One region of the Pelorhabdus sp. sgz311001 genome, then DNA from elsewhere that is predicted to be linked to it. Evidence: riboswitches for the same ligand, from Rfam matches in the RefSeq annotation. Region 1 holds a riboswitch; each other region holds the start of a gene.
The links. Region 1 has a riboswitch for cyclic di-GMP ahead of AC0MXB_RS06325 (ATP-binding protein). Riboswitches for the same ligand answer to the same signal wherever they lie in the genome.
Positions count from the first base shown of each region.

Region 1 (4,319 bases):
AAACTTGCGTAGTCGGCGATAGCAGCCGTGTATTTAACAGCGCCTTCGTAAACTATGTGGAAATGGGGAATCTGTTGACAATTGCCAAGGCTGTTGTAACAGGCGCTTTAGCCCGCAAAGAAAGCCGGGGCTGCCACCTGCGTGATGATTATGCAAAGCGCGATGATGAAAATTTCTTAAAACATACGCTGATCACCAAAGATGGTTCTGATTATAAATTATCCTACCGGCCGGTCGTCATTACGAAGCATCAACCGGCAGAAAGGAAATACTAATGCGACAGATTACCTATAAAATACACCGTTTTCAAGATAATAAGTCCTTTGTACAGGAATACAGTTTTCCTCATGAGCCTGGCAAAACGATTTTATGGGGTTTAATAAAAATTAAAGATACGATGGATCCGACACTGACTTTCGTAGCTGCCTGTCGGTCTGCTGTCTGCGGCGCTTGTGCCGTTCGCGTCAATGGCCAGGCTATGCTAGCTTGTGAAGTTGGTCTTGATGATGTGACAGCGCGTTTTGGCGATACGCTCGAAATTAGCCCAATTCAAAACTTCAAAGTTATTCGCGATCTTGTTGTGGACTGGGAGCCCAAGGCGCAGCGCTTAAAAGAAGTCAAACCGTGGCTGATTCCTGACGAACAGTTTACGGCGAAAAGCGGCTGTCGTCAGTCGCCGGAAGATTTTAAAAAGATACGTCAGCAAGCTGACTGTATTCTCTGTGGTTCTTGTGCGTCTGAATGTAATAAGCTCAGCGCCGATGAAAGAGACTTTTTAGAGCCCTTTATTTTTAGTAAAGCTCAGAAATTTGTAGCTGACTCGCGTGATAAAGATTTTATGGCTCATTTGACGCCAGCTATGGCCAAAGGCCTGTGGAAATGCGTTCACTGTCAGGAATGTGTGACCAAGTGTCCGAAACATTTAGAGCCAGCGGAAGATATATCAAAATTACGGCAAAAATCGGTGCAAGCTGGTATGACTGATAATATGGGCGCTCGTCATGGTATGGCCTTCCGAGATGATATTGCCAAAACAGGCCGCTTAAACGAAGCGACCATGTCGGTGAAAACCGAAGGCTTGTTAAAGTCGTCGACTCGCGCTGCTTTTGCTATGCGTCTTTTTGTTCGCGGCAAATTAAATCCGCTTCATCTGATTCACTCGGCTACGCCAGTGCAGGGAATTGACAAAGTGAGAGCCATTATGAAAGCAGTCAAGGAGGCGGAGAAAGAATGAAATATGGATTTTTTCCTGGCTGTGTCCTCGAAGCGGCGGCCAAAGAAGATATGATGGCAACACTTGCCGTTGCGAAAAAACTAGGAATTGAACTCGTTGAGCTTCCCGGCTGGACTTGCTGCGGCGCCTCTCATGTACAAGATATTGATGAGTTAACAGCTCTGTCCGTGAATGCCCGTAATATTGCTTTGGCCGAAGGCCTGAAGCTTGATATTATGACGGTCTGTAATACTTGTACGCTCATGCTGCGCAAAGCAAAACATGAATTAGATCATGGCATGAAAGAAAAGGTAAACCCGATTCTAGCTAAGGCGGGGATGAAGTATGAAGGAACAAGCGAAATCACTCATTTACTGTGGGCGCTTGTTCGCGACTATGGTCTTGATAAATTAAAGGGAAAAGTAGTGCGCCCTTTGCAAGGTATGAAAGTGGCTGGTTATTATGGCTGCCATCTGCTAAGACCGCCTGAAATTATGAATTTTGAAGATCATGCAGTGCCTCATTCTTTAGAAGATCTGATTCGCGCATTGGGAGCTGAACCGGTCGAGTTTGATGCCAAACTGAAATGTTGTGGCTTCCATGCTGTATATCCAGCGCGTGACAGTGTGCTTAAGATGACGGGAGAAACGAACCTCAGCGCGATTAAAGCAGGGGCAGACTGTCTCGTTACGCCTTGCCCGCTGTGTCAGATGCAGCTTGATATGTTCCACCCAGAAGGACAGGCTGCAGTTGGTGCGGCCAAGGAAATCCCCATTCTTCATATGTCGCAGCTCATCGGTCTAGCTTTAGGGCTGTCGCAGGATGAATTGGGCATGAAGCGCCATATTGTTAGCACGGCAGTTTTAAAGCTGTAACTTGATTTGTTAGCTGTAGCTTAAACAATGCTAGAGACCTCTCAGTACAGCGCTTAGCGGCGATGTTTCTGAGAGGTTTTTTAAAAACAACGTAGTTGGAATTTTGTAATTTTATGGTGTTTTAGTAAAAAAAACGGCAGTTATTTCCTTGACTTTTTATGAATTTTTACAGTAAAATTAAATTAGTTACTTAGTGAAATATTAGGCAAACTTGCCGAAAGGCAAGGACGCAAAGCCTTGGATCTAAGGGTTTTTACCTAGGATTGCCAGGCTGCCATGCTGGATCTTTAAGCATGCTCTGAGGTCAGGGGGCGGTTCCCTGCTTTTTGGTATTCCTCCAGAGCTGTAAAAATGAGGGAGGAAGAAGAATGAGACCGCGTTTAATTGTCTTTTCTTTTTGCGATTATGCTGAATTTAAACTGGTGAGACCGCTTGTAAAATGTTTTTTGCAAAAAGTGCTACTAGGACAATATCATATGATGGAAGTTGCTGTGAATGAAGCAGTCAATAATGCCTTGCGTTTTAGTGAAGGCAAGCCTTGTCAGCTCACGATGGATATTTTGCGAGGCAGCGTACTCGTGATTCGCTTGAAGCATCAAGGACTAGGTTTGGTTACAGCGTCAAAACGAGCACAAGATAGTCATAAGTGCCTCGAAGAAGAGCTCTGGCGTGAAGGCGGTCGTGGCCTGCTGATTATGCAAGCGGCGGCGGATTGTGTTTTTTACAACAGGCAAGGAACGGAAATATTGTTAGCGAAGATGCTATCAGAACCTTGTTTATCCCAAAACGATAAAAAGATTACCTGATATGTGCGGCGTAAAGTTAGATTTTTCTTTCTTGGGCATGTTGTAATAAAAAAACACTTGGTTTCGATTAGAAACCAAGTGTTTTTTTAGTTTTGCGGGCCTTTAGTGATGGAGGCTGGTAATGTTACGGTGCGCCATACTTACATGATAGGTCATGGCTTTTTCGGCAGCATCAGGATCACGTTTATAAAAGGCATCCATGAGCGTAATATGTTCCGTAATCGTTTGGGATAAACGATTTTCTACAGCAATGGAGTTTAAGCGAGCTGGCTTAATATATTTATGCAAATTGCTTAACGTCAAATTAAGCATTTTGCTGCCAGAAGCCTCATAAATGAGCTGATGAAACTTATTATCTAACTCAGCAATTTCCTCCATATTTTGTTTTTGAGCATAAAACTCCGTAAGATCAACAATTTTTTGTAGTTCTTTCAGTTCATTTTCGGTTAAACGACTAGTAGCCCAACGGGCAGCCAAGCCTTCTAGCAATTGGCGCATAGCGCAAATATCAGCGACATCTTTCGCCGAGATTCCCAGGACAATAGCGCCTTTTTTTGCGGTCGTTTCTACTAAACCTTCTACTTCCAGCAGCCAAATTGCTTCGCGAATGGGGGTGCGGCTTACGCCTAACTCATCGGCTAATTTTGTTTCTAGCAGAATATCGCCGGGGGAATAGGCTCCTTCGATGATTTGCGCTTTGATATGTTGGAATACCTTATTGCGTAGCGAGGTATCATTAGTAGAAAGGAATTCTAAATCTTTGGGCATAGCGGGCCTCCATTAAAAAAAATTTCACTCTCTAATATTTTATTATAACTTACGAAATACTCTAATAGCTACTAATAAGATAATTATAAATTTTTAGTTAATTTATTTGAAAACCGATAGAACCTTGTAAAATACCTATTGATAGTATAACATGATATTGGCAAAATAGTCCAAAAATAAAAACTTTTTCTTGGGGTATAGCCAAATGAAACAAAGACTGTTATAATGTATTACATAATTGATGTATACGTTAATTCAAAAATACATCAATTAAAACATAAGGGAGGCGTGATGATATGTTCGTAATGGAAGCCTATGCACAAGAAGAAATTATGGCGCAAGAAGTAGCGAAAGAGATTTTGGACAAAGATCAGGAAGAATTACTGGAAGAACAAAAATGGCTTGATTTTGAACTTGGATTATTTGCCGAACATTGATTGCGTTAGAATGTCAGTAAAAAGTAAAAAATACGAAAGGCAGCGGAGCAAGAAGTTCTATTCGTATTGCGACAATGGCGTCGCACCTAATTGGATAGTTATATCCAGTTAGATGGGTTGCTTTTTTTATACCTTGTCATGCATAAAAATTCGTTTTCGCAGGATTTTTATGAAGGTAGACATTCGTGGCGCAATTAAGCAACGAATCTTCTGGTACGTT
Region 1 is NZ_JBVXUT010000002.1:47,576-51,894, reverse strand. It holds gene AC0MXB_RS06340 (FAD-binding protein) at 1-275, shown strand, start outside; gene AC0MXB_RS06335 (succinate dehydrogenase/fumarate reductase iron-sulfur subunit) at 275-1,234, shown strand; gene AC0MXB_RS06330 (CoB--CoM heterodisulfide reductase iron-sulfur subunit B family protein) at 1,231-2,088, shown strand; cyclic di-GMP riboswitch class I at 2,283-2,367, shown strand; gene AC0MXB_RS06325 (ATP-binding protein) at 2,457-2,894, shown strand; gene AC0MXB_RS06320 (GntR family transcriptional regulator) at 2,997-3,662, opposite strand; gene AC0MXB_RS06315 (hypothetical protein) at 3,959-4,099, shown strand.

Region 2 (4,319 bases), on a different contig from region 1:
TTGATGAGCTTTTTGCTGACGGTTATGATGCTGTGTTTATGGGGACAGGAACTGCTTTGCCTAAAGAACTTCATATTCCTGGTAAAGATTTGCCTGGTGTTATTCAGGCGACGTATTTTCTTGGTATGGTTACATTAGCAAATGAAAAAGGGATTGACGGACAGGAAATTCCGGTACAAAAAGGAGATTCTGTTATTGTAATTGGCGCAGGCAATGTTGCTATGGATGCAGCTCGGACGGCACTTCGTGTTGGTGCAGCAAAAGTTACTCTAGTGTATCGGCGTACGCAAGATCAGATTACGGCGCTTCGTTCCGAATATGAGGAAGCGAAGGCTGAAGGCGTGGAGTTTTCTTGGCTGATGAGTCCAAAACAATATTTAGGTGATAAAGAGGTTACTGCTTTAGAATGTGAGCGCCAAGTTTTATTGGAAGATGGCTCCGTGAAGGGCAGTGGGCTTTTGGAGAAAATTAGTGCCAATAAAATTATTGTGGCAATTGGTCAAAGACCAGCGGCTCGCATTGTTTCAACAACAGAAGGGATCGAAGTTAATCCTGCTGGTTTTGTTATTACTCGGGAACGGCCTTATGGTATGACTACGCGACGCGGTGTTTTTGCTGGGGGCGACGTAGTTCATGAACCAGCAACGGTCGTGTTGGCTATGAAAGCGGCAAAACAAGTAGCGCAAGGTATTGCGCAATATGTAGAAGCAAAAAAACTTATGGAAGAATGCGGTTTGTAAACCGATAAAAATAAGACTAAATACCTAAAAAAACTTGACCTTTTCTAGCAAAATATGGTTTAATCAATATAGCAGGATTTGGTAACTAATTGATTAGTGACTTTTACCGAGCGGATATATGAAAAACTGCCTATGATTATTAGGCTAATGCTAGAGTTAGCACAAAAAAATCAGGCGTAAGCCTGGTTTTTTTTACTTCCTGGTGAGATTTTCATATAAGATTTACTCTGCTGTAATCATGTAGACGTTTACTATACTTTGCGGTACAAGAGAGGTCAAGAGATGGGCAGTCAGATTGAAAGCAGTAAAAAAGTTGAAATTAGTATGCGCTTATCGGAATTTGAAATGCCGCCAATGCAAGATGTTTTGGTTGTCGGCAAACGGGCGCCGATCGGTCCGGAAGCGGCACGGCGAATGGGGGATATTTTATCACCTGGTCAATATATAGTAAAAAAAATTGAACACCCATCAATTGAAGCAATGGTTGTTCGTAAGTCTTTGCTTGCTATGGTGCCGGAAGATCAGTTAATTTCTCTTATGATTGATGAAGTAGATGAAATGATTCATGAATCAATGATTGTAAGAGTTCAGATTAATGTGACCGTAATAGTAAAGAAGTTGATTGAATTATGATGCGCCAGTTATCGCATATTATGACAGTTAAATTTCCCTATGTAGATGCGTTAGCTGGATTAAGTCAGGTACAGGAATTTATGCTTTCGACTCAACTAGAAAGTCTCCCGGTCATTGAGAACGGTAAAATACTCGGTGTGATTGATTATTGGGATGTGTTGAAAACACATCCTAATCGGATTGCCGCTGATGCCATGTCTGATTATTTTAAAGAAGTTGTGCCTGGCACATTCGTATGGGAAGCAAAAGAGGCTATAGATAGCCACGGTATTAAGCTTTTCATTGTGAAACAGCAGGACCAGGTAGTGGGAATTGTTAGTCCAAGCCAAGTTGCGTTAGAAATCGGCAGGCAATTTGATGTGTTAACAGAGCTTTACAAAAAAGATTATATCTATTATCAAGCTGTTAAAGTCTTAAAAGAAAGACAATTGCTTTCTTTGATTTTTCTTGATGTTAATAATTTTGGTAAGATAGACAAACAGTATGGCCATATTGCTGGGGATCAGATTTTACGAGAGATCGGTCAGCTTTTAAAGGCTAAAATGTCAAAAGAAACCCATGTGTCGCGGTTTGGCGGTGATGAGTTTCTTATATTGACTCCCTACAAACTAGAGAAGACTCGTAGTTTTGCTGAAATATTATTGCGCGAAGTAAAAGAACATCGCTTTTACAAAGAGATTCCTGTTAGTTTTTCAGCGGGAATTGTAAAGGGAATATGTCATGGATTCATGAAAAATAGTGTTCCCGCGCTAGAACGGCTGATTAATTGTGCTAGCCTAGCGTCAACTCAGGCGAAAAAAGAGTCTATAGACTTAGTCGTCGCCAATCAAGTCGAATTAGGTTATTAATTTAGCAGATTTTTAAAATTTCGGCAATCATATCAGGATCGCTTTCATCAGTAGGAAAGGTGATATAATGAATTGCGGGATCATTTGCTGTCGGGAGAATTTCCGATAGCTTTTTTCTTGCTTTATTAATGACAACATTTGTTCCATCTTGTTTGGTAAAAGGTAAAATAAGTAAAAGGTTTTGCGGTGTGGCCAGCAGAACGGAATCATAAACACGCAGCGTATTTTTTAGTTGTTCCATAATAAAGCTTCCATTGGCAAGGTTTTCATTAAAACCGAGTGATACAAAGGAAACTTCAGTATGATCTCGTTTCGCTCGGTAAATGCTATTAAGAATTTCTTTTTGACTGCTTGCTTGCATTGGCGCGGCAACAAGCGAACCCATTACATTTTCGATACGATCAAGCAAATCTTCATCAGAGAAGGGTTTTCGAATGTAATGGGAAGCGCCGAGACAGAGTGATTTCTGAATGACAAGACGATTGGCGATCCCTGAAACCATAATAACAGGGATTTGCTGTTGCAAATTTAGACGATGCATTTCTTCTAGGGCTGCAATTCCGTCCATTCCTTTTAAGTTAATATCTAAAAGTAACAAATTGATATCGCGGAACCGCCAGCGCTGCGCGAAGAAATCTTCGGCATTATCTAGCTCATATACTTCCACTCCATATTCTTCAAGAATCCTTTTTACTTGCAGGCGAATGAACCTTGAGTCATCAATGACTAATATTTTTTTTCCCATGGCAAGCCTCCAACTCCTCTCATAAATCATTCATTAAATCATTCATTAAATCATAAAAACCAGGTTGATCAGATAAATACATGACGATTTATCGATGCAACCTGGCAATCATTGATAGACTTTAGCAAGCAGTACTATCTTTAGATCCAATGGTTTTGCGTCCTTGATTTTCATCAAGTTTGCCCAAAATTTGATTTTTATTTAGTTTATGAAAATGTTCTCTGTGTAGAGAAAAAAATCCTTTTTTGTAAAAAAAAACGCGTGAATTTCTTGTGAAATATTGTAAGTTTATAAGAAACGCTTACTGAAAATAATAAGACAAAGGAGGGATTTTTATGAACGATAAAGTACGCCATAAAGTGAAACGGCATTATAAGAAAATTGCCGCTGCACTTGGTGGAGCTTTTGTGCTCGCTGCTTCGGCAATGCACGGTTTAGGTGCTGTTGCTCAGCATCAGTCTGCAACACCACAAGTAGATCCACCAATTAATACGGCGGAAGTGCAGACTGCGAATCCCCTTAGTACGCAAGAACTTGTGCAAAATATTGCAACGCAGGATACCTTGGGAAAAGAAGCGATACATGTAACGGCAACTGCTTATGCCCCAGGACCGCATGATAATGATCAGTGGGGAAGTAAAACGCGGCTAGGTACAGAAATAAGGCCGGGTGTTATTGCAGTAGATCCTCGGATTATTCCGCTCGGTTCCCGCGTGATGATTCAATATCCTGACGGAAGTAAAGAGTATGCTGTAGCAGAAGATACGGGCGGTGCTATAAAAGGGAATCGTATAGATGTGGCTAAATGGACGGTGCGAGAGGCAAATCATTTTGGAATCAAGGCTGTTAAGGTATATGTCTTAAGTAAACCAGATCAGGTTACAACTGAAACAGGAGAACAAGTATGAAGGGCAGCTGTAAGAGGCTGCTCTTTTTTTACACAAAAGTGTTGAGTGCTATTGACTTATAGTACACTCTAAAGTATACAATAAAATTGGAATTTTCTATTACGAATAAGGGGTGAGTCGATTATGCTTTACAGACAATATGGCAAAACAAAGGAACAAGTATCAATCTTAGGGTTTGGTTGTATGCGTCTACCTGTTATGGATGGCGATGCGACAAAAATTGATGAAAAGCAGGCGATTCCGATGATTCGCCAAGCCATTGACGCTGGCGTGAATTATATTGATACAGCCTATCCTTATCATGGAACAGGAATGCAAAGCGGCGGGGCTAGCGAACCCTTTGTGGCTAAGGTGTTAAAAGACGGCTATCGGGAAAAAGTAAAGCTTGCGACAAAATTGCCAAGCTGGCTCATTAAGACAAGAGCTGATATGGATCGTTACTTAG
Region 2 is NZ_JBVXUT010000001.1:288,292-292,610, forward strand. It holds gene AC0MXB_RS01500 (NAD(P)-dependent oxidoreductase) at 1-740, shown strand, start outside; gene AC0MXB_RS01505 (hypothetical protein) at 1,023-1,373, shown strand; gene AC0MXB_RS01510 (diguanylate cyclase domain-containing protein) at 1,370-2,221, shown strand; gene AC0MXB_RS01515 (response regulator) at 2,223-2,966, opposite strand; cyclic di-GMP riboswitch class I at 3,059-3,160, opposite strand; gene AC0MXB_RS01520 (3D domain-containing protein) at 3,302-3,874, shown strand; gene AC0MXB_RS01525 (aldo/keto reductase) at 3,998-4,319, shown strand, end outside.
Region 2: linked by a shared signal. The riboswitch ahead of AC0MXB_RS01515 (response regulator) and the one ahead of AC0MXB_RS06325 (ATP-binding protein) in region 1 are both predicted to bind cyclic di-GMP.

Region 3 (4,319 bases), on a different contig from region 1:
GTATTATTTCTCGATGAACTGCCCGAGTTTTCACGTCAGGTGCTTGAAGTATTGCGGCAACCCTTAGAGGATGGTATTGTAACTATTGCTAGAGTAAATGCCACTATTTCATTTCCTGCTAGATTCGTATTAATTGCTTCTGCTAATCCATGCAATTGCGGCTTTTTCCCCAGTGATCGCTGTACCTGCTCTGAACAAGAGGTTCGACGATATCAACATAGAATCTCAGGCCCCTTGCTTGATCGGATTGATATTTATTTGTGGGTAGAACCTGTTTCTTACGATGATTTATCCCTAAAATCGCAAGGTGAACCATCAGAAACGATCCGTAAACGAGTCATCGCGGTAAGAAATCTGACGCAAGAGAGATTGGCACAATGGAGTATTTTTTGCAATGGACAAATGAGCCATAAACAGGTGTTAAAAACTTGTTGTTTAACTGTAAGTGCACAAAAATTACTTAAAGGCGCTTTTCAAAAACTAGAGCTGAGTGCTCGCGGTTATGATCGAATTCTAAAAGTAGCACGAACAATTGCCGATTTAGATCAAGAAGAACAAATTACAGATCGTCACATTGCTGAAGCAATTCAATTTCGCAATCCTTTATTTAAAGCGTAGAAATAGTTTAGTAATTAATAAAAATCTCTAAGCTCATGCCAGCTTAGAGATTTTTACAGAATTTAAGATATTCCCACTTCACTCTTCGATAGAAATATAGCAATTTCTTCCTTCTCTTTTTGCATTATAAAGTCCTATATCAGCGCGTTTAATGAGCTTAGCCGGTTTATAATCATCATTTGGTTTCAATGATGCAACTCCCATGCTAACTGTGACAAACTCACTTACATCTGACATCTCATGTTTTAATGCTAATTTTTTTATATTTTCTTGAATCCTCTGGGCAACTACAATTGCACCACTAAGTGGTGTTGCTGGCAGTAAGACAACAAATTCTTCTCCACCATATCTACCGACAATATCGATTGACCTAGAAAGTGAATTTTTTATTGTTTGGCTAACCATTCTCAAACACTCATCGCCTTCTAAATGCCCATAGATATCATTGTAGTTTTTAAAAAAATCTATATCAATCATTATCGCTGATAAATATTCATTATTACGATATGAGCTAAGGCATAATTTATTTAATGCGTCTTCTAAAAAACGACGATTATATATCTCTGTCAATTTATCAATCATTGACAAACTCACTAAAATGTCTCTTTGCTTTTTTAATTCAAGCTGACTCTCAATACGGGCTTTTATAACTGCTATGTCCGTGTTCTTCGTAATGTAATCAACCGCTCCCATTGAAAACCCTGTTGTTTGATGCCGCGGAGAGGAATTGGAAGAAATAAATATTACTACTATGTCTTGAGTAGCCGGATTTTCTTTAACTCGCCGACAAATTTCGTAGCCATCAATATCTGGTAGCATTATATCTAATAAAATAAGATCAATTTTTCGAGATATAATGATCTTTAAAGCCTGTGACCCGGAAGTTGCACAATAAACACTATAATTATCTTGCAAAATTTTCATTAATAAATTACAGTGAAATTTTTCATCATCAACAACAAGAACTGTCTGCTTACCAAAATTCATCTTATCGTCCTTTCTCTTCCACTTTAAAGTTCAGAAAACAAAGCCAACATGGAACGATAACTTTAGTGATAGCTACATCAATGACTTCTCATTTTATTGCAATAAAAAACCAGGTTATCATCGTAATTAATGATGTAACCTGGCAGTCTTAGAAAATTCCTTTAGACCCACGGCTTTGCGTCCCATCCTTTCGGGTGGTTTGCCTACCAAATATTTCTTTAATGAAAATTATACCATAATGATTCAAAATTTCAAAGAAACCTGTCAAATGTATCCAATAATACATCTGACAGGTTTTCATTCCCTCATCTTCTTGAAATAAACAAAACGTCTACTTTCCTTTAAATTCACTATCATAGGCTTCAAGTGCTATCGGCAACGCAGTAATCACCTTATTTCCTACTGCGGGGAGCGCTAATAAAACTGCACTTTTAATCTCATCTCTAGTAGCACCTAACTCCTGAGCATGTTTTACATGAAAAGGAAGACCACTTAGCAGTCCAACCGCCGCTAAAACAGCAATATAAGCAATCTCTTCTGTTTTGGAATCAAGGCTACTAGCCTCGTCTAATTTTTGAACAGTTTCTAACCATGTTTTCGATTGTTCCGGAGCTTCTTTTAAAAAACAGTCAAATGCATTACTCATATTTTTCAAATAAATTCCTCCTAAATAGCACATTATTTTGTTGTTTACAGATTTCAATAATCGCTGGGTCAAGCATTCTTTTTCCATCTCCTAATCTTGGTTCTAAAATTCTTAAAAGGCGCAACCGAATTTATATGTATCCACTTCCACATTGGCCAATTCGCTTTTGTTACTGTCCCTTTTTCCCATCCCATAATAAGATTTAACCATCCGAGCTGATATGCTAGCATTTCCTGCGGCGTTTTATCCACTTGCGCAATGCGAACATTTCCTTTTTCATCTGGAATCTCATCAAATTCTTTGTCAAAAAGCAAATAAGTCTTTTGTATAGCGGCAATTAATTCAACTTTACTATTGTATTGTATCATTTATCATGGCCACACTCCATTTTTGATAATCACTTCAAATTTAATAAACAAAAATATCTAAGGTTGATTAATACCTCAAATTTCAACACGCTTTAAAACTAATTTGAACAAAGTTACAGGATTTTATGAGCAGTTATTGGCACTCTCTAAGATCTAGCTAACAAATAAACCCCAGTCAGTATAAGTATGCAACTTCCTACTTTATTGTATGTTATCGGCGAAACTTCAACACCAACAAGTCCAAAATGATCAACGACAGCCGCGGTAATAATCTGAGCTGCTAATACTAAGGCAAATACCTTTAATGTTCCAATATTCGCTATAGAGTATGAAAAGCCATACATTGCACAAATCCCCATCATTCCTGAAATCAAGGCTTTAGTAGATATTGTATCACTAATCTTTTGCTGATTATATAAAACAAAAAATAATGCAAATAAAATCTGAAAAATTGAGACTCCTATAATCATAATAAATTGTCCCGATAACTTTCCTATTTGCGAATTAATAGCTCCTTGTATTGGTAAAATTATTCCAGTAATAATCGCCGCTAAGACGCTTAGCATTATGTTTCTCCCCTTATATTAGTAGTTTTCTCATTTCTTCTCTTTATATCTAAACCATATTTTGATTTACAAAATACTAACTCTATTATACAAAAAACAAATTATCTTAAAAATAGTCAACAGTTGAAACGGCTAAAAATTTAATTTTCTATAACGATCTACAATTTTTTCTTTCTGATTTAAATTCTGATTTAAATTCTGATTTAAATTCGGATATAAAGTGAATCATAAACCAAGTATTAACTATATTCCCTTAGAATTTTCAGTTGTTGACGAACAAAAAGAAAACTGCTATGCTTAGATAAGCTTAAAACTGAATCATAAAACCATCTTTGGATGTGGATTTTTCTAGAGAAATCTATTTTCGCCACACAATATCTATTGGGATATTGTGTGGCGTTTTTTATTGGGAGGAGATATTTTGTCAAGAAATTCTTATGCATTTCTAGTATTTTTAGGTGGATGCAGTTATGGCATCCTTTCTACGATTGTCAAGATTGCTTACGCAAGTGGTTTTACAGTAAATGATGTTTGTGGATCACAAGGATTTTTCGGCATGTTGCTTCTCTGGGCTGTAGTGTTGTTTCAGCGAAAACAATTTATCCCATGGAAAAAAACTTTGTTATTAGTTTTATGTGGTTCGCCGATTGGACTAACGACTGTTTTTTATTATAAGTCATTACAAACGTTAGATGCCTCGTTAGCAATTATATTTTTATTCCAATTCATTTGGATTGGAGTATTATTGGAAGGAATATTTTTTCGGCGAATTCCTACATGGCAAAAAATCGTAGCAATTACTGTACTCCTTATTGGATCACTATTTGCTACTGGAATAAAAACGGGGACTAATAATGTCTTTGTTTCACCAGGAATGATCTGGGGTTCTGCAGCAGCGTTCTCTTACTCTCTAGTGATTCTCAGCAGCGGAACAGTTGCGCGTGACGTTTCCCCCATTCTGAAAAGTGCACTTATGTCGATTGGCGCCACAGCAACCATCTTCTGTTTTCTACCACCATTTTTCCTCATAAATATGCCTGTACTTTTACAATTAATGCCCTATAGCATATTACTGGGATTATTTGGTATTGTCCTGCCTCCATTATTGTTCTCCATTGGGATTCCGAAAATTGG
Region 3 is NZ_JBVXUT010000005.1:18,837-23,155, forward strand. It holds gene AC0MXB_RS12815 (YifB family Mg chelatase-like AAA ATPase) at 1-618, shown strand, start outside; gene AC0MXB_RS12820 (GGDEF domain-containing response regulator) at 697-1,605, opposite strand; cyclic di-GMP riboswitch class I at 1,736-1,819, opposite strand; gene AC0MXB_RS12825 (carboxymuconolactone decarboxylase family protein) at 1,937-2,251, opposite strand; gene AC0MXB_RS12830 (ClbS/DfsB family four-helix bundle protein) at 2,320-2,619, opposite strand; gene AC0MXB_RS12835 (DMT family transporter) at 2,766-3,185, opposite strand; gene AC0MXB_RS12840 (EamA family transporter) at 3,607-4,319, shown strand, end outside.
Region 3: linked by a shared signal. The riboswitch ahead of AC0MXB_RS12820 (GGDEF domain-containing response regulator) and the one ahead of AC0MXB_RS06325 (ATP-binding protein) in region 1 are both predicted to bind cyclic di-GMP.

Region 4 (4,319 bases), on a different contig from region 1:
CGTGCAGAAGCTCACTGCCTAAAACTTCATCGCTAGCGTCATCGTTACCTCTTGGCGCTGATCCCGCTAAGCAGGTTGAGTAATAAATGCCTTGCCGACGTTTCGTGAGACGCTCTGGCGTAGCCCCCAGAAAAACATCGCCCCCACAATCAAAGGCAAAAACATAACTGTTGTTTTGTTTCAGCTCTAATTGCCGTAACACCGCGGCAATGGAAAAATCTTTATCGCCCTGCAAGATCAGCTCTCGGGCAAACACCACTTTTTCTAAAGTACCCTGTCGGACTTGGTCGCGTAAAAAGGTCACTTTTTTGATATAGTCTTCATAATCTCCCGGAAAAGCATCCCACTGTTCAGCCGTTATTTCGCTAGATTCTTGATTCATCGCTTTTCTTAACCGATCGAACACGGTCAAATTCTGCTGAACTAACAGATCGACCTGATCTTCGGGAGAAACAAGCAGAGTCGTTGTTAGATACCGCCTGCCGCCTTTTTCCTGCAGCAGCCAACTCGGGACTTGAAACCGAGCAGCGGGAAACTTGCCCCACTTCAACTCTCTGGACCGTAACGGGTCAAAGCGACTGCCGCCAATCCATAAAGGACTGAGATCTAATTCTTGCATTTTTGGCGATAGCAGTAGATCCCCACGAAGGGACTGCCACCTTGCTTCTGCTGCTGTCAGGGGATTTTTTTCCTCCGCCTTCACTTCTATCGTATAAGCCGCATCCACACCAGCAAACATTTCTTCCCGACTGGCGCTCATCCAGTAAAATCCCTGGGAACGTATTGCCGCGGTTTTTGCAAAAAAGTCCAAAAGGTTCCAAGGCGATTCTTCGCTATGGCTCACTAAAACAGGTCTCCCTGTCGCTTTGCTGCGTAATAAGCCTGCTTGTACTAACTCGCTGAAACAATCTTCCCACTGAGAACATCCACTCATATTCTGTCCACCTTTAAAGGTCAAATCCATTTCTGTATTTATTGTACACTTGCCCCTCAAAATATTCAATGGATGCAAAAAGAGACCTGTCAAATCGACAAGTCTCTCTTATAATCTTTCTAAACTATTATATTAAAGATGAAATTTAGCAACAACATCTTGCAATTCCATAGCCATTTGCGCCAAAGTTTGGCTGGCTGAAGCAATCTCTTCCATCGAAGCCGACTGTTCTTGCGTCGCTGCTGAAATTGACTGAGTATCACAAGCCGTCGACGATGCAACGCCTCTGATGGCTTCTACAGAATTGACAACGTCATCACTGGCAGTCATCAGATTTTGCGCAGCCGAATTAATCGAACCAATTTGTCCCGTCAAGTCAAGAACCATGCGTTCAATAAACTGAAAACGCTCACCTGTTGTAGCAATAACTTGAGCCCCTCTAGATACTTCATCAGTTTCCCGATCCATAACGGTAACGGCTTCAGCTGTTTCGGATTGAATATCATGAATAATTCCCGTAATTTTCTCTGCTGCTTCATGGGACTGTTCAGCCAGCTTACGAACTTCTTCCGCTACAACGGCAAAGCCGCGTCCTTGCTCACCAGCCCGCGCCGCCTCAATAGCCGCATTGAGCGCCAGTAAATTCGTCTGACTGGCAATCCCGCTGATCATCGTAACAAATTCACCAATCTGCTGAGAACGTTCACCAAGACGGCGTACTACTTTTGCTGATGATACCACAGAATCTTGAATCAAATTCATTTGTTGCGTAGCTTGTGTTACGGCTTCGCCGCCCACGCTAGCAGCTTGTGCTGTTTCTTCGGATTTTTTGGTCACTTCCTGGGCATGTGATGTAATCTGATGAATCTCCTGCGACATAGCTTCCACTACACTGGCTGCTTTATCAATTTCTGTCGATTGATTGGTAGCGCCACCAGCCACACAGGTAACAGTTTCGGCCACTTGTGTCGCGGCCTGAGCTGACTGATTCGAGCTCGCTGTCAGCTCTTCACTAGCAGCAGCCACTTGTTGCGCTGACTTAGCTACACTTCCAACTAACTTCCGCAGATTTTCGCGCATATGCGAAAAAGAGCGGATCATATCAGCGATTTCATCATTGGCTTGATAAGAAATATTATGTACGCCCAAATCCCCATCGGCAATGCGCTGCGCCGCCTGCGACACATCATTGAGCGGCCGAGAGATTCGTCTAGCCAAATACCAGGCTAGTAAGGCGCCGATCACAAGAATAATTCCGTCAAGAATAAATAAGAGAGACTGAATCTTTGTTACATCGGCTTGAGTTTCCTGTCTTCTCAGCTCCATACGATCTTCTAAAAACTTAACAGTGTCTTCCATATTCTTATCGGCGGCAATAATCTTGGCGCCAGAAGCCGCAACCGCTTTCACCGCTTCCGCCTGGCCTTGGGTCTTTCGAAGGGTAAGTCCTTGCTCGGCAATTTTATCGTAATCAGCTAAAGAGGCTTTCAATTCGGCCACTTTCTGTTTGCCTTCAGGCGTAATCAACTTTCCCTCTAAGTCCGACAAAACAGTTGCTGTTTTCTTCTTTGATGCTTCATAACGATCAACATACTGTGGATCCGCTGACAAAATAAAGCCTCTGACTTCAGCCGACTGAGTACTCAGTTCGCGACTTAATTCTTTAATATCAACGACTAAAGGAACACTGCGTTTTAATAAGCCTTCATAATCTTCCTGCACCTTTTGAATTTGGAAATAGGTATAAATATTTAGACCCGTAAAAGCCAACACAATAAGAACACATACCAAGATAATTTGTTTACCAATTGTTACACGCATAATCGTCCCGCCTTTGTGCTTGATAAGTCCCGCTAGACCCTCAAATCAAAACTAACAACTAACCTCCCTTCCTGCGGCGTGCAGCTTTTTCGCTGCTATCTTTACCGTTCATCAACTACCTCATTTGTTAAGTATTGCAAACATAGCAAAAAATTCGACGCAGTGCTTTTCGGCGCCCCGGCGAATTCCCGCAAAAATCAAGCAACCTGGCTGTCTTAGAATATATACTTTCCTTAGACCCAATAGCTTTGCGTCCTTGTCTTTCGACAAGTTTGCTATATATTTCTATTTTACAATAATTAACGCCATAAGGCATTATAAAAACAAACAAAACTGTCGAATTCTATTCTGTACTGAAAGAAAAAAAATGTCAAGATAATTCTAAAAAATTCATTTCCTCTCATATTGTTTATCGCGAATATTAATCCCATACTCTTTGACTTTACGATAGAAGGTTGCAATGCTAATGCCTAGGGCTTGACATATAGCAAGTTTTCCCGCTGTAGAAACGCCAAAACGCGCCAAAGCTGCTAACAGCGCTTGATGTTCTAGTTCAGCAAAAGACACGATCGGTTTTGCCTTTTCTCTATCCGGTTCCCGATTAGACCCAAATTGTAAAGCAATCAGCTTCTGACTAAATATCTCGGCAAGCCACTGGCCAAAGCGTATTAATTTAACTTCTTGCCCTAAAAGTAGACTCCGCTGCTCCTGGTTGACAGCAAGTAAAATAAGCGTACCATAAACTCGGTTTTCTACTTGAATGGGAATACAAATTTCAGCAGCATCGGGACAACGTCCCCGCCGCGCACACGAACGGCACAAATCATGCAGTCTAGGATTGACTACTAAGAGAGGCTCTCGCAGCTTCATGCAGTAAGCTGATAAAGTCCCCTCCCCTACATACATTCCTCTTTCCTCACGATAAATTCCTGTTCCAACAATCACTTTCAAGTTGCAATCTACGACAACAGCTTCAAGGCTAAGAATATCTGCGACCATAATGACTGTATCCTGCAAAAACGATTCAATATCTGTTAGCGTTCCCATGTTTAGACGCCTCCTTTACTCAGTCTGTTTAAAAAAGAACAAAAAGCTCCCGGATTTCTCCGAGAGCTTCTTTGCTCTAATCATTTATTAAAATTTGCTTTACAATTTAAACCGTTGAATTTCCTGTTCTAAGGCTTTCGCCAAATCAGACAGACTCCGGCTAGCCGCCGCTACTTCTTCCATCGAAGCAGATTGCTCTTCTGTAGCAGCTGAAATCGTCTGAGTTTCCCCGGAATTTTCCTTACTGATGTCTTCAATTCGTTTAGAAGCCGTTACGAGTAAATCATTTTTTGTTGCCGTTTCTTCTAAAGCATGTGCTGTCTTTTGAATTTCCTGTGAGAGATATACAACGGCCTCAACAATTTTTCTAAAGGTCAAATCAGCACCGTTGACTGATTCAATCCCACCTTGAATACTTTCTACACTGACCTCAGTTTTGAGGATAGCTTGCTTCATATTCATATCATTTTGGCGGATCAGTTCGCTGATTTTACCAGCCGCCTGATTAGATTCTTCC
Region 4 is NZ_JBVXUT010000003.1:274,642-278,960, forward strand. It holds gene AC0MXB_RS10030 (isochorismate synthase) at 1-934, opposite strand, end outside; gene AC0MXB_RS10035 (methyl-accepting chemotaxis protein) at 1,067-2,755, opposite strand; cyclic di-GMP riboswitch class I at 2,953-3,042, opposite strand; gene AC0MXB_RS10040 (hypothetical protein) at 3,146-3,802, opposite strand; gene AC0MXB_RS10045 (methyl-accepting chemotaxis protein) at 3,902-4,319, opposite strand, start outside.
Region 4: linked by a shared signal. The riboswitch ahead of AC0MXB_RS10035 (methyl-accepting chemotaxis protein) and the one ahead of AC0MXB_RS06325 (ATP-binding protein) in region 1 are both predicted to bind cyclic di-GMP.